Regions from separate parts of the Stenotrophomonas sp. 10N36 genome, predicted to be linked through region 2. Evidence: predicted binding sites of a transcription regulator. Region 2 holds the regulator's gene; each other region holds the start of a gene.
What was found. The regulator FliA, encoded in region 2, starts transcription of late flagellar genes. The targets are predictions, from matches to a motif close to TAAAGTTTNNCNNNCNNNGGCCGATAA.
Positions count from the first base shown of each region.

Region 1 (4,187 bases), on a different contig from region 2:
GTACCGGGGAACGGAATGGAAGGGGCGCCAAGGTAGAGCCGAGCGTTGCTCGGCTGCTTCACCTCAGCCCCAATAGATAAGCGGGCGCCGACCCACTGTCAGGGGGCGGGGTGGGTGGGGTTGCGGGGCCCTGAGCCGCATGGATGCGGCGACGGAGCTTACAAGGACGTACTTGCAGCGTGCCCCGCGGCCCCACCCAGCCCGACCCGGCCTCAGCGAACCGACCACCCCGCGATCAAGCCGCCATCGCCACCTTCCGCAAACGATCCAGCACGAAATCGGCCAGTTCGTGCGGGGAATACTTGGCCACGAACGCGTTGGCGCCCACCCGCTCGACCATCGCATTGTTGAAGACGCCCGACAGCGAGGTGTGCAGCAGCACGTACAGCCCGGCCAGGCCGGGGTGGCGACGGATTTCCGTCGTAAGCGTGTAGCCGTCCATCGCCGGCATCTCGATGTCCGAGATCACCATGGCATAGCGCTCGGCCGGGTTCTCGCCCGAGGCGTGGATCTGGATCAGGTGGTCCAGCGCCTGCTTGCCGTCGGACAGCAGCGTCGCGCCTACCCCCAGCTGGTCCAGCACGCTGCGGATCTGCTGGCGTGCCACCCGCGAATCGTCCACCACCAGCACCTGCAGCTGCGGCCCGTCGGAGGGCAGCGACTGGGCGAGCGACGGGTCCAGCACCGCCTCGCCGCGCACCTGGGCGATGTCGGCCAGCACGCTTTCCACGTCGATCACCTGAATCAGCTCGCCCTGGAACCGCGTGACCGCGGTCAGATAGCTCGACTCGGCCCCCAGTTCCGGCGGCGGGTGGATGTCTTCCACCGCGATGTTGACGATCCGTTCCACCCCGCTGACCAGGAAGCCCTGGATCGAGCGGTTGAACTCGGTCACCACCAGGTAGCCCGGGGCCTTGTCCGCGTCCGGTTCCCGTTCGGGGTGGCCGATGGCCAGGCCCAGGTCCAGCACCGGTACCGAGCGGCCGCGTACATCGGCCACGCCGGCAAACTGGCTGGGCAGTCCGGGTACCTGGAACAGGTCCGGACGGCGCAGGACTTCCTGCACCTTGAACACATTCACGCCAAAAAGCTGGCGTCCGCCGAGCCGGAACAGCAGCAGGGCCAGACGATTGTGGCCGGCCAGGCGTGTACGCTGGTCGATGCGGTTGAGCAGGTCATGTGACATGGAAGGGGTATCGGCGCCAGCGCGGTCGACTTGAGGGCCCGGCACGCCCGCGTCCGGCACGCCGCTTGCAGGACGCTGCCCATGTGCCTTGCCCCTGGAGTCGCCATGCGTTGGATCATTCTTGCCCTGCTTGCCCTTGCCGGCGCACCTGCGTCTGCCGCCGGTGCCTGGCAGCCGGTGGACAGCATCCGCGCCGCCGCGCTGTCGACCCTGCCGGCCGGCAGCGAAGGCGACACCACCCTCGATTCGGCGTTGCGCCTGCCCATCTGCGGGCAGGGCCTGCGCGCCCAGCCCACCGGCACCACCACAGTAGAAGTGAGCTGCCCGGATGCCGGCGGCTGGCGGCTGTTCGTGCCGGTCAAGATCCGCCGCAACCAGACCGTGCTCATTCTCAACCGCGGCATCGCCGCTGGAGAAACCATCGCCCTGGCCGATATCACGACTGCCCAGCGTGACGTGGCCCGGATTGCCGGGGCGGCGCTGGCCGATCCGGCCGCCGCGGTCGGGCGGGTTGCCCGGCGCACCTTGAGTGCCGGCAGCCTGCTCGCCGCCAACGACCTGGTCGCCCAGCGCCTGGTGCGCCGGGGCGACAGCGTGGCGCTGGTCTCGCGCTTTGGCGGGGTGGAAGTCCGCGTGGCCGGCAAGGCGTTGGCCGATGCCGGTGAAAATGAACGTGTTTCGGTGGAGAATCTGTCCTCACGCAAGGTCGTGCAGGGTACGGTGGCCACCAATGGCGACGTTTTTGTGACGCGCTGAGCACATTGCTGAACCTGCGGCGGAATTCGTCAAAAAAACCGCAGAACCCCCTAAAGATGGCGGTCCCCGTGCCGTTATCCCTTGTGAACCGCAATCCCAGGACAACTTCATGAGCCAGAAAATCGACGGCAACCTGCAGGCCACCGCCCATCTGCGCAGCGTCGCGCTTGGCAGCAAGCCGGCAGCCAGCACCGATGGCCCGACCCGTCCGGTCGAGGCTGCCGACAGCCTGCGCCTGACCGGCGAGGCCACCAGCCTGCAGGCCATGCAGCGCGAACTGAGCACCGCCCCGGCCATCGATGCCGGCCGCGTGCAGGCCGTGCGCGAGTCGCTGCAGAACGGCACCTACAAGATCAACCCCGATGCCATTGCCTCGCGCATGCTCGAGCTGGACCAGCAGCTGCAGGGATGAACCTGGCGATGAGCGAGCCATTGCAGCGCCTCAGCGATGCCTTGGACGTCGAACGCCAGGCATTGGTGGAGCATGACGTGCAGGCGTTGATCCGCGCCACCGGGGCCAAGCTCGACGCGCTGCGTGCGCTCGAAGCCACGCTGCCGGTCGGGCAGGGCGAACGCCTGCAGGAGCTGGCCGAGCGCAACCGCGCCAACGGCGTACTGCTCTCGCGCCGCCGCCGCGAGGTCAACTGGGCGTTGCGCCAGTTGGGCCGCAGCGAAGCCTCCTCGGCGTACGACGCCAAGGGCCAGGCCAACATTCTGCATACGCGGCGGCCGCTGGCCGTCGCCTGATCCGGCCCCTCGCGGGCCGCTGCGCGTGCACGGGCTGCCGTCACGCATGTCAACGCGTATATTGGGCGCCTGTTTAGACTGCCCGATGTGACCGTGACCGCTTCTTCCAACCTTGTCACCGCACCGCTGCCGCCGCAGCCGGTCCTGCTTGCCCTGTTCGAGCGGGTCAACGAAGGCATGCTGTTGTTCCGCGAGGATGGCAGCGTGGCCCTGGCCAATGCCGCGGTCAGCGAAATGCTCGGCCACGCCGAAGATGCCGCCGGCCTGGGCGCGGCGCAATGGCTGCGCCAGCTGCTGCCGCCGGACGCGCTGGAGCACGCCCGCCAGCACGGCCACTGGAACGGCAGCCTGCCGGTCGGCGAGCGCATGGTCATCGCCCACGTCTACCACCACGAGGACGCAGGCCAGCGTCACTACCTGGCACTGTTCCGCCGCATTGAAGGCCAGGAAGACTACGAGCGCGAACTGCAGCAGCGCCATGCCGAGCTGCGCCAGGCGTACCTGCGCCTCAACGGCACCCAGGAAAAACTGCTGCAGTCGGAGAAGATGGCCTCCATCGGCCAGCTGGCCGCCGGCGTGGCGCACGAGATCAACAACCCGATCGGTTACGTGCACTCCAACCTGGGCAGCCTGCAGGAGTACCTGCGCAGCCTGTTCACCGTGATCGAAGCGTACGAGCGCGCCCTGCGCGCGCCGGACCCGAAGGCGCTGATCCCGGAAATCGACGATATCCGCACCCGCTTCGACATCGACTTCATCAGCCGCGACCTGCCGCAGCTGATGGCCGAGTCGCGCGAGGGCATCGAGCGGGTCACCCGGATCGTGCGCGACCTGAAGGACTTCTCGTACTCCGGCCGCGACGAATCGTGGAAGCTGGTCGACCTGCATGCCGGGCTTGAGTCCACCATCAACATCATCTGGAACGAGCTCAAGTACAAGGTGACCCTGCAGCGCGAATTCGGCCAGTTGCCGCTGGTGGAATGCCTGCCGTCCGAGCTCAACCAGGTGTACATGAACCTGCTGCTCAACGCCGGCCATGCGATCGCCGATCGCGGCACGATCACGGTGCGCACCGGCGTGGACGGCGACCACGTGTGGGTGGAGTTCGAAGACACCGGCGGCGGCATCTCGCCGGACCTGCGCCAGCGCATCTTCGACCCGTTTTTCACCACCAAGCCGGTGGGCAGCGGCACCGGCCTGGGCCTGTCGATCTCCTACAGCATCGTCAACAAGCACCACGGCCGCATCGACCTGGACAGCACCCCCGGCGTAGGCTCCAGGTTCCGCCTGGTACTGCCGATCAAGCAGCCGCGCTGACCACGTAGAGCCGGGCTCTGCCCGGCTGCCGACGCACCAGCCGACCGTTGATCGGCCACCGATGTACCCACCGAGGGTAGAGCCGACCGTTGGTCGGCTGCCGATGCACCCAACGGGTAGAGCCGACCGTTGGTCGGCTACCGACGCACCCGCCGGTGGTAGAGCCGACCGTTGGTCGGCT
Region 1 is NZ_JBFTIS010000014.1:86,854-91,040, forward strand. It holds gene AC1DCJ_RS14185 (chemotaxis protein) at 236-1,186, opposite strand; gene flgA (flagellar basal body P-ring formation chaperone FlgA) at 1,292-1,942, shown strand; gene flgM (flagellar biosynthesis anti-sigma factor FlgM) at 2,052-2,354, shown strand; gene AC1DCJ_RS14200 (flagellar protein FlgN) at 2,357-2,689, shown strand; gene AC1DCJ_RS14205 (ATP-binding protein) at 2,867-4,006, shown strand.
Region 1: a site for FliA is predicted at 1,994-2,020, ahead of flgM (flagellar biosynthesis anti-sigma factor FlgM). Genes of this name have one in related genera too.

Region 2 (5,242 bases):
GGTTGCGCGCCACGTCGCGTGCCACCTTGGGGAAGCGCGAGAACACCTTGCCCACCGGCTGCATGCGGGTGCGCATCACCGCCGACTGCAGGCGCGCGGTGGCGATGTCCAGGGTGGAGACGGCGCGGTCGAGTTCTTCGTCGTGCAGGCGCGCACGCAGGGTCTTGAGGCGGTTGCGTGACAGCACCAGTTCGCCGATCAGGTTGACGATGGCGTCCAGGCGCTTGGTGTCCACGCGCACGGTGTGCTCGGCCTCGGCCACCGGCTTGTTGGCGGCCGGCTTGGCCGGCGGTGCGGCCGGTGCGCGCGGCGGCGGGGCGGCCGCGACCGCGGGCTTGGCGCCGGGCACGGCGCCGCCGTGCAGCTGGTCGAGCAAGGCTTCAAATTCGTCTTCGCCGATCAGGCCGTCGTCGGCCTTCCTGGCCACCGCTGCCGGGGCAGCGCCGCCATGCAGGGTGTCGAGCAGTGCCTCGAACTCGTCTTCGCTGATGAGTTCGCCGGTGGTCGGCGCCGCGGCAGCGGCCGGGGTGGCCGGGCCGTTGACGTCGAACTGTGCGATCAGCTCCGGCGGCGCGTAGCCCGGCTCGGTACCGGCCGAGACCGAATCCAGCATCGACTGCAGGTAATCCAGCGATTGCTGGGCGGCGTCGAAGTGGTGGGCCTGCAGGGTGGCCTTGCCGGACCGGGCCATGCCCAGGGTTTCTTCGGCGGCATGGCACAACTCGACCATGGCCTGGATGCCGAGGAAGCCGGCACCGCCCTTGAGCGTGTGGAAGCCGCGGAACACCGCGTTGAGCTGGTCACTGTCCTGGGGCGACTGCTCCAGCGACACCAGCTGTTCGCCAAGGCGGTCCAGGATTTCCTGGGCCTCGAGGATGAAATCGGCGGCAATATCGTCTGGAACAGCGCTCATGGTGTTACAGCCCCAAATCCGAAAGCAGGTCGTCAGCATCCACCTGTGAAACCTGGTGACGGTCCAGGCCACTCACGGCCGGGCCGGCCAGGCCGTTGTCACGCTTGTGCGCGGTGTCGTCCTGCGGCGGCAGGCCGAGGGCGCCAAACCCTTCATGCACGCGACGCACGATCCCCACCACGCGGCGGATGATCTGCCCGGTGAGATCCTGGTAGCTCTGGGTGAGGGCGATCTCGGTGAGGTTGTGGCGGATCCGGTCCAGCTGCTGGTCCTGGTCGGCGGTGAGGCCGTTGGCACGCAGCTGTTCGGTCAGCGCCCGGCATTCCTCGGCCAGGTCCAGGGTGCGGTGGGTGGCCTGTTCGGTCATGGTCACCACGTGGTCCAGGCGCGCGCAGGCATCGTCCAGCTCGCCGGCTTCGCTGGGCAGGCTGGGCAGTTCGCCCAGGGCCTGGCCAAGTTCGCGGGCGAGCCGGTTCAGGCCGGCCATCATCGGCTGGGTGCGCAAGGCGGCCAGCGCGTCGATTTCCCGGCGCCAGCCGGCTTCATCGCCGCTTTCCAGCGCAGCCAGGGCGTCCTGCAGGCGCTGCACCAGCGCGGATTTGTCGCGAAGGGTTTCCATCAGGCGCTCGCTGCCAGGCGTTCGAAGATCTTGCCGAGCTTTTCTTCCAGGGTCTGCGCGGTGAACGGCTTGATGATGTAGCCGTTGACGCCGCACTGGGCCGCTTCGATGATCTGTTCGCGCTTGGCTTCGGCGGTCACCATCAGCACCGGCAGGGTCTTCAGCTTGGCGTCGGCGCGGATCGCCTTGAGCAGGTCGATGCCGGTCATCACCGGCATGTTCCAGTCGGTGACCACGAAATCGAACGGCTGGCTCTGCAGCAGCGACAGCGCGGCATGCCCGTCCTCGGCTTCGGCCGTATTGGTGAAGCCCAGATCGCCCAGCAGGTTCTTGACGATACGACGCATGGTCGAGAAATCGTCGACGATCAGGATACGCATGTTCTTGTTCAAAGCACTTTCCTCGGTATCAAGTGTTCGCGAGGCCGGCGTCGGCCGCCTCGAAGATCTTCAATCGGCCCCGCAGGCGCAGCACGGCCTGGCCGTGGATCTGGCACACGCGTGACTCGCTGACGCCCAGCACGGCGCCGATCTCTTTCAGGTTCAGTTCCTGCTCGTAGTACAGCGACAGCACCAGCTGTTCGCGTTCGGGCAGCAGGCCGATCGCATTGCCCAGTTCGCGGCCGAACTCGCCACGCTCCAGCACCTGCTGCGGGGTCGGGCCGCCCTGGGCCACGGTGTCCAGTTCGCCCTGGTCCTCGATCCGCGATTCCAGGCTCAGCACCTGGCCACGTGCGGCGTCTTCCATCAGGCGCAGGTAGTCCGGCAGCGGCATGTCCATGGCGGCGGCCACTTCAGTGGCGCTGGCGGCACGGCCGGTGCTCTGCTCCAGGCGGCGGATGGTGGACGCCGCGTCGCGGGCGCGGCGGTGCACCGAACGTGGCACCCAGTCGCCCCGGCGGATCTCGTCGATCATCGAACCGCGGATGCGGATCGAGGCGTAGGTTTCGAACGAGGCGCCCTGGTCGGCGTCGTAGCTGCGCGAGGCTTCGATCAGGCCCATCATGCCGGCCTGGATCAGGTCATCCACTTCCACGCTGGCTGGCAGGCGCGCGGCCAGGTGGTGGGCGATGCGGCGCACCAGGTCCGAATGCTGGGCAATGCATTCGTTGGCGGCGGTGCGTTGCACCTCTTTGTATTGTGCGGCGCCTTTCATGCGGTCACCCCGCGTTGCTTGAGGATGCGTTCCAGGAAGAATTCGACCCCACCACGCGGCTCGGTCGGGGCCTGCCAGCGGGCGGTGCGGCGGGCGATTTCGGTGATCGCCTGGGCGGCCGGGCTGGACGGGTAGGCCTTGACCACCGGCTGCTGGCGCTGCACCGACAGGCGCAGCCAGTCATCCTGCGGCACGCAGCCGAGGTAGTTCAGCGACACATCGGCCAGGAACTTCTCACAGACCCGGGTCAGCTTTTCGTACAGCACGCGGCCCTCGTTGGGGTCGCGCACCATGTTGGCCACCACCTGGATGCGGTCCACGCCGCGCTCGCGCGAGAGCACCTTGATCAGCGCGTAGGCGTCGGTGATCGAGGCCGGCTCGTCGCAGACCACCACCACGGTGTCCTGGGCGGCCTGGCAGAAGGTCAGCACGCCGTCGGTGATGCCGGCGGCGGTGTCCACCACCATGAAGTCCAGCTCGCGCTCCAGTTCGGAGAACACGTTGACCAGGCCCACGTGTTCGGCCGGCTGCAGTTCGGCCATGTGCCGGCGACCCGATGCGGCCGGGACCACCAGCACGCCACCGGGGCCTTCCATGATCACTTCATCCAGGGTGCAGCGCCCGGCGACCAGGTCGGCCAGGGTCAGCTTGGGCTGCAGGCCCAGGATCACATCGATGTTGGCCAGGCCCAGGTCGGCGTCCAGCAGCAGCGTGCGCTTGCCCATGTCGGCGAGCGCCACGGCCAGGTTGGCCGACACGTTGGTTTTGCCCACGCCGCCCTTGCCGCCGGTGACGGCGATGGTGCGCACAGGGCCCAGCGGCTGGCTGCGGGTGGCAGACAACGGGAAGGTCTTGGTCAGCTTGGCGTACTCACGCGACGGCATGGTTCAACTCCGGGTTGCAGGGCATATCGGCCGCGCGGCGCAAATCTTCAAGGCGAAGTACAAGATTGGCGGCACTGGCCCGGTGCAGGTCTTCGGGAACGTCCTGGCCATCGGTGACCCAGGTGATCGGCAGGCGGTGGTCCACGGCCACCGACAGGGCGGTGCCGAAGCGGCCGGTTTCATCCAGCTTGCTCAGCACCACGCCCTGCGGGTTGGCGGCACTGAAGCGGCGGACCACCTCGTCCATGTCGCCAAAACTGGTGTTGGCCGGCAGCACCAGCAGGGTGCGGATCTGCTCGGCGGCGCGCAGCCACTGCAGCTGGGCGGCCAGGGCACGGTCGCGCGGGCCCAGCCCGGCGGTGTCGATCAGCACCAGCTTGTAGTCCTGCAGGCGCTCAAGGAGCTGGTTCAGGTCGCTGCCGCTGTTGGCTTCGTGCACCGCGATGCCGAGCTGGCGGCCGAAGCCGTACAGCTGCTCGCGGGCGCCGATGCGGCCGGTATCGGTGGTGACCAGGGCCACGTCGCGGGCGGCATGCTTCTCGGCGAAGCGCGAGGCCAGCTTGGCGATGGTGGTGGTCTTGCCGGCGCCGGTCGGGCCGACCAGGGCGATCACGCCGCCGGACTCCAGCGGGTCAACCGGGGCGATCGGCAGCTTGCGCGACAGCAGGCCCAGCATCAGCCCGCGGCCACGGTGGGCTTCGGTGTCCAGCGGGATCTGCATGGCCACGTCGCGGCTGATGCCGGCGTCGAAGCCGTATTCGTCCATCAGGTCCAGCGCGGCGGCGCGCACCGGCGACCCGCGCAGGCGCTCGTCGGTGAAGCGATGCATTTCGCGCTCGATGACGTGGCGCATGCCGGCCACTTCATGGCGCAGCTGGCGGATCTCTTCGTCATCGCGCTGCACGACCACCAGTTCGGCGGCGGGCTGCGGCTGGGCCTGCGCCGGTTCCGTGACGGCCACCGGCGCCGGGTTTTCGACGCGCGTTTCGGCGACGGCGACCAGCGCCTGCGGCACGGCGGCGGCGACGGCCTCGGCGACCGGCAGGGCCGGCGGCACGGTGACGCTGACCGGCAGCGGCGGCATCGCCACGGCGGCAACGGGCACGTGCATCTGGAAGTGCGGCTCGTCGTCCAGCGGCGGGTCGATGATGAAGCGGGCGCGGTTGATCGGCGGGGCGACGGTGGCGACGGCAGGTTCGGCGGCAGCCGGCTCGGCCTGTACCGGTGCCGGCGACGCGGCGGCCGCCTGCTCGACGTTGAACGGGGCGAAGATCTGTTCCGGCAGCGCGCTCACGCCGGCCGCCGGGGCGGTGGCGGCGCGGGCCAGGGTGGCTGCGAAGCCGCTGCTGCCCGGCGGCGGCACGATCTCGTTGGCGGTGTCCAGGGTACGGCCGGTGGCACCCACTGCGGCACGTGCCAGCGCGGCCACCGCAGAGGTGGTGGCGGCCACCGGTTCGGCGGCGACCACCGTCGGCTTGCGACGGGTCACCGCGGCGATCACCGCATCGGCGGCATTGCGCGGTCGCGGCGCCGGGGCCGGGGCCACGTCCTTGCGCGCTGCTTCAAGCGCACGCTGCACGGCACCTTCGTCGTAATTCGCCGCGGCCACGATCTCGACGCCTTCCTCGATCCGCCGGTTCGACAGGATCACCGCATCAGGACCATGTTCCT
Region 2 is NZ_JBFTIS010000025.1:26,591-31,832, reverse strand. It holds gene AC1DCJ_RS18645 (chemotaxis protein CheA) at 1-913, opposite strand, end outside; gene AC1DCJ_RS18640 (protein phosphatase CheZ) at 918-1,532, opposite strand; gene cheY (chemotaxis response regulator CheY) at 1,532-1,924, opposite strand; gene AC1DCJ_RS18630 (RNA polymerase sigma factor FliA) at 1,941-2,687, opposite strand; gene AC1DCJ_RS18625 (MinD/ParA family ATP-binding protein) at 2,684-3,571, opposite strand; gene flhF (flagellar biosynthesis protein FlhF) at 3,558-5,242, opposite strand, start outside.

Region 3 (5,242 bases), on a different contig from region 2:
GTGGTTTCGTCCATCTGGGTGATGGTCTGGTTGACCTGCTCGATGCCGGCCGACTGCTCCTTCGACGCCGCCGAGATCTCGGCCATGATGTCGTTGACGCGGCGCACGCCACTGACGATTTCCTGCATGGTGTCACCGGCGGTGCGCACCAGTGCCGAGCCTTGGGTGACCTGGCTGACCGAGTCGTCGATCAAGGTCTTGATCTCCTTGGCCGCACCGGCGGAGCGCTGCGCCAGCGCGCGTACTTCAGAGGCCACCACCGCGAACCCGCGGCCCTGCTCACCGGCACGGGCGGCTTCAACGGCGGCGTTCAGCGCCAGGATGTTGGTCTGGAAGGCGATGCCGTCGATCACCGAGATGATCTCGGCGATGCGCTTGGACGAGGCCTCGATGCCGGCCATGGTGGTGACCACCTGGCCCACCACCTGCCCGCCCTGCGACGCCACCTCGGCCGCGTTGGCCGCCAGCGTATTGGCCTGCACGGCGTGATCGGTGTTCTGGCGCACGGTGGAGGTCAGTTCCTCCATCGAGGCGGCGGTTTCTTCCAGGCTGGCGGCCTGCTGCTCGGTGCGGCGCGACAGGTCGCTGTTGCCCGAAGCAATCTCGCCGGCGGCCAGGTTGATGCTGGCCGTGGCCTGCTGGATGCGGCCCACGATGTCGGTCAGCTGGGTCACGGTGGTGTCGGCGTCGTCGCGCATCTGCGCGAACACGCCATGGAACTGCCCGTGCATGCGCGCGGTAAGGTCACCGGCGGCGATCGACCGCAGCAGCGCGGAAATCTGCTGCAGGTTGTCGTCGCTGACCTGCATCATGGTGTTGAGGTTTTCGACCATGCCGCGGAAGTCGTGGTCGAAGCGCACCACATCGCCACGCTGGCTGAAATCGCCCAGCGCGGCAGCACCGGCGAGGTCGCGGATCTGGGTGTTGATCGCGCGCAGGTTGGCCTTGGTGGTGTCCATCGCCTCGGTGAAGCGCGCCTGCTCGCCCGGCAGGCGGTCCATATCCTGGGACAGGTCGCCCACCGCGTACCGCTGCATCACTTCCACCAGGCGGCGGGTAACGGCGATGTTCGCGCCCACCAGCTGGTTGGTGTCGCCCACCATCTGCCCGTATTCGCCCGGGAAGGACTGGGCGTCCATGCGGTAGCTGAGTTCACCGGCCTCATGTCGCTGCGCCATTTCGCCCTGTGCGGCCATCACCGCGCGCACCTGACTGCGCATGCGCTGCATCGATTCGAGCAGGCGCCCCACTTCGTCGTTGCGCGGCGGCGGCAGCGCGGTGTCCAGGCGACCTTCGGCAACATCGGCCGACAGCCGCACCGCTTCGGCCAGCGGGCGGATCGCCTGGCGGCGCAGCAGTATGTAGACGCTGGCGCTGAGCACCAGCGCCGCGCCCAGGCCCACGGCCAGGATGATCCACAGCAGCGAACGCGCCTGTGCGGTGATCAGGTCGTGCGGCACCACCACGCCCAGGGCGAAGCGCTCCTGGCTGGTGCCGATGCGCAGCGGCACATACGCCTTCACGTTGCCGGCCGCATCCACGCTGAAGTCTTCGTAGGGCTTGTCGGCACCCACCGCAGCCAGGATCCGGCGGGTGGCGGTATCGTCGCGACGCTTGCCGATCTCCTTGGCATCCTGGGCCGCCAGCACGATGCCGCCCGGAGAAATCAGTTCGACATGGCCTTCGCCCATCGGGCGCAGCGCGGCCAGGCGCTCCTGCAACGCGGCCAGGCCGAAGTCGACGGTGACCGCGCCGAGGAAGGTGTCCTTGTCCAGCACCGGGGTGGACAGGGTGGTCATCAGCACGGGCTTGCCGGCGATCTCGTAGTTGTACGGTTCGGCCACGGTCTGGCGCTTGAGCGCACGCGGGCGCAGGTACCAGTCGCCATCACCGGGGACCTCGTAGCCCTTCAGCGGGTCCTGCTTGGGCGTGCCGTCCTGCCAGGACCAGTAGCTCATGAAACGGCCCGTCGCGTCGTGTGCTTCCGCATCGACGAACTCGCTGTCCTTGCCATCGAAGGCCTGCGGCTCCCACAGCGTGCCCAGCCCCACCCACTCCGGGTGCGAGCGCAGCTGCTGTTCGATCACGTGCGAGGCGGTGGCCCGGGTCAAGCCGCCGGCCGCGTGCTGCACCACCAGGCTGTCGGCCAGCGCCTGGCTGGTGGAGAACGCGGCGGCCAGGTCGGCACCGACCCGGCGCGATTCGGCATTGGCCTCGCTCTGCATGGTCTGCCGCGAAGAATCGATCAGCGCCTGGCTGGCTTCGCGGTAGCTGATGGCAGCGGTGATGCCGAAGCAGAGCATGGCGATGAGCGCGGTCCCCAACATCAGCCGGTTGGCGATGCTTCCGGGGCGCTGGGAAGAGGTCGGGCGGGACGCAGGCATGGGGGCGGTTCCGGAAAAAGGGTCGGATCAGCGGTCGCCTGGGGGCGCCACTACGGCTTCGCGCAGTCCATTGCGGTCCGGGTGGCGCGGTGCAACTCACGGCCAGCCCTTGCCCCGATCGCAGACATCGGGGCATTGAGCTGGATAACGGCGCTGGCGCGCCGATGTTGAGGACCGTTTCCTGACCCCGTTCAGTGTTCGCCGGGGCGCGCGGCCGCGTGGCCGGTCGAACGCCCCACGCGCTCGACCAGGGTCTGGCTGGCCGCGTTGAGCCCGCGCACCTCCACCTCGGCGCCATGGGCGCGCAGCTTGTCCACCACCCGCTCCAGCGCCGCCACGGCACTGAGGTCCCAGAAGTGCGCATTGGCCAGGTCGATCACCACCCGCCCCGGCACCTGCTGCAAGTCGATACTGGCCGCGAACTGCCCGGCCGAGGCGAAGAACACCTGGCCGCTGACCGTGTACACGCGGGTGCCGTCGGCCAGCACCGTATCGCCCACCTGCAGCATGCGCCCTACCTTCCGGGCGAAGAACAGCGCCGACAGCAACACCCCGGTCAGCACGCCCTTGGCCAGGTCGTGGGTGGCCACGGTCACCACCACGGTGGCGATCATCACCACCGAGGAGCTCTTCGGGTGCTGGCGCAGTTCCTGGAAGGAGCGCCAATGGAACGTGCCGATGCTGACCATCACCATCACCGCGACCAGCGCGGCCATGGGGATCTGCCGCACCCACTCGGCGCCGTACACCACCAGCAGCAACAGCAGCACGCCGGCCACCAGGCACGACAGCCGCCCGCGCCCGCCGGACGACACGTTGATCACCGACTGGCCGATCATCGCGCAGCCACCCATGCCGCCGAACAACCCGGCGGTGATGTTGGCCAAGCCCTGCCCGGCGCACTCGCGGTTGCGCTGGCTGGGCGTGTCGGTCATGTCCTCCACGATCTGCGCGGTCATCATCGACTCCAGCAGGCCCACCACCGCCAGCGTGGCCGACACCGGCAGCAGCAGGCGCAGCGTGTCCCAGGTGAGCGGCACGTCGGGGAACAGGAACACCGGCAGGCTGTCGGGCAGCGCGCCCATGTCGCCCACGGTGCGCACGTCCCAGTGCAGGCCGATCGACAGCGCGGTGAGCACCACGATCGCCACCAGCGGCGAAGGCACCGCGCGCGTCACCCGCGGCAGCAGGTAGATGATGGCCAGCCCGGCCGCACAGACGGCCCACACGTGCCAGGAGCGCCCGATCAGTTCCGGCATCTGCGCCAGGAAGATCAGGATCGCCAGCGCGTTGACGAACCCGGTGATCACCGAGCGCGACACGAAGCGCATCAGCACGCCGAGTTTCAACGCCCCCGCCAGCACCTGCAGCAGCCCGGCCAGAATGGTGGCCGCCAGCAGATACTGCAGGCCGTGGTCCTTGACCAGGTCCACCATCACCAGCGCCATCGCACCGGTGGCCGCCGAAATCATGCCCGGGCGACCGCCGGCGATGGCAGTGACCACCGCGATGCAGAACGAGGCGTACAGCCCCACCTTGGGGTCGACCCCGGCGATGATCGAAAACGCGATCGCCTCGGGGATCAGGGCCAGCGCGACCACGGTACCGGACAGCAGGTCACCGCGGATATTGCCGAGCCATTGCTGGCGCAGCGGGTAGGAAACAGACATGGGCAGACTCCGCGCACCGGCGATACGCACGGCGCGCTGTGTGATGAAGACAGGACACTCCCTGGAACCCGGCAGTGGCACGGGCGCGTGGTCAACGCGGTATCAGGGTGGGGTCATCACAATCCAGCGGGGCGGGCAAAGGCGGCGCGCAGGATAGCGCAGCGCCGGGGCCGGCTCAAACGCCGGTTGACCACCGCCGCGCGCCGCGCGCACGATGCCGGCTGATTCCTCGTGGCAGGTGGCAGGTATGTACGGCTTGATTGGCAGGATGTTGATCGCACCCGGGCAGCGCGACGCGGTCATCGCGATCCTGCAGGAAGGCACCGATGCCATGCCCGGTTGCCGCAGCTACGTGGTGGCCCGCGATCCCACCGATGCCGACGCGCTGTGGATCACCGAGGTGTGGGACAGCCAGGACCACCATCGCGCGTCGCTGGCACTGCCTGCGGTACAGGCCGCGATCGCCAAGGCCCGGCCGCATATCACCGGGTTCGGCGAACGCTTCGAGACCGAGCCGGTGGGTGGCATGGGGCTTTAGAGCCCTACGCCCGGCCGCAGCTCAGCGGGCAAACCGACGGGCCCCGGCCACGCAGCTCACCGCACACACGGTGACCGCCAGCATCGTCCAGCTCACCTGTTCGTGCAGCAGCAGGGCCGCCAGGCCCAGCCCGAAGAACGGCTGCAGCAACTGCAGCTGGCCCACTGCGGCGATGCCTCCCTGGGCCAGCCCGCGATACCAGAACATGAAGCCGACCAGCATGCTGAACACTGACACGTAGGCCAGGCTCCACCAGGCCGGCGCGCCGATGGTGGCCAACGTGGGCGGCCAGCGCAGCCACATCAGCGGCACCATCAGCGGCATCGCCAGCAGCAGCGCCCAGCTGATCACCTGCCACCCACCCAGCGTGCGCGACAGCCGCGCCCCTTCGGCATAGCCCAGCCCGCACACCACCACCGCCGCCAGCATCAGCAGGTCGCCCTGCAACGACGCAGCACCGCCGCCGAGCAGCGCGTAGCCGGCAACCGAGGCACTGCCCAGCAGCGAAAACCCCCAGAACGCCGGGCGCAGCCGTTCGCCGCCGCGCAGCACGCCGAACACCGCCGTGCTCAGCGGCAGCAGGCCCAGGAACACGATCGAGTGCGCCGAGGACACATGCTGCAGGGCCAACGCGGTGAGCAGCGGGAACC
Region 3 is NZ_JBFTIS010000003.1:263,587-268,828, reverse strand. It holds gene AC1DCJ_RS06130 (methyl-accepting chemotaxis protein) at 1-2,384, opposite strand, end outside; gene AC1DCJ_RS06125 (SulP family inorganic anion transporter) at 2,576-4,054, opposite strand; gene AC1DCJ_RS06120 (putative quinol monooxygenase) at 4,269-4,592, shown strand; gene AC1DCJ_RS06115 (DMT family transporter) at 4,614-5,242, opposite strand, start outside.
Region 3: a site for FliA is predicted at 2,529-2,555, ahead of AC1DCJ_RS06130 (methyl-accepting chemotaxis protein). Genes of this name have one in related genera too.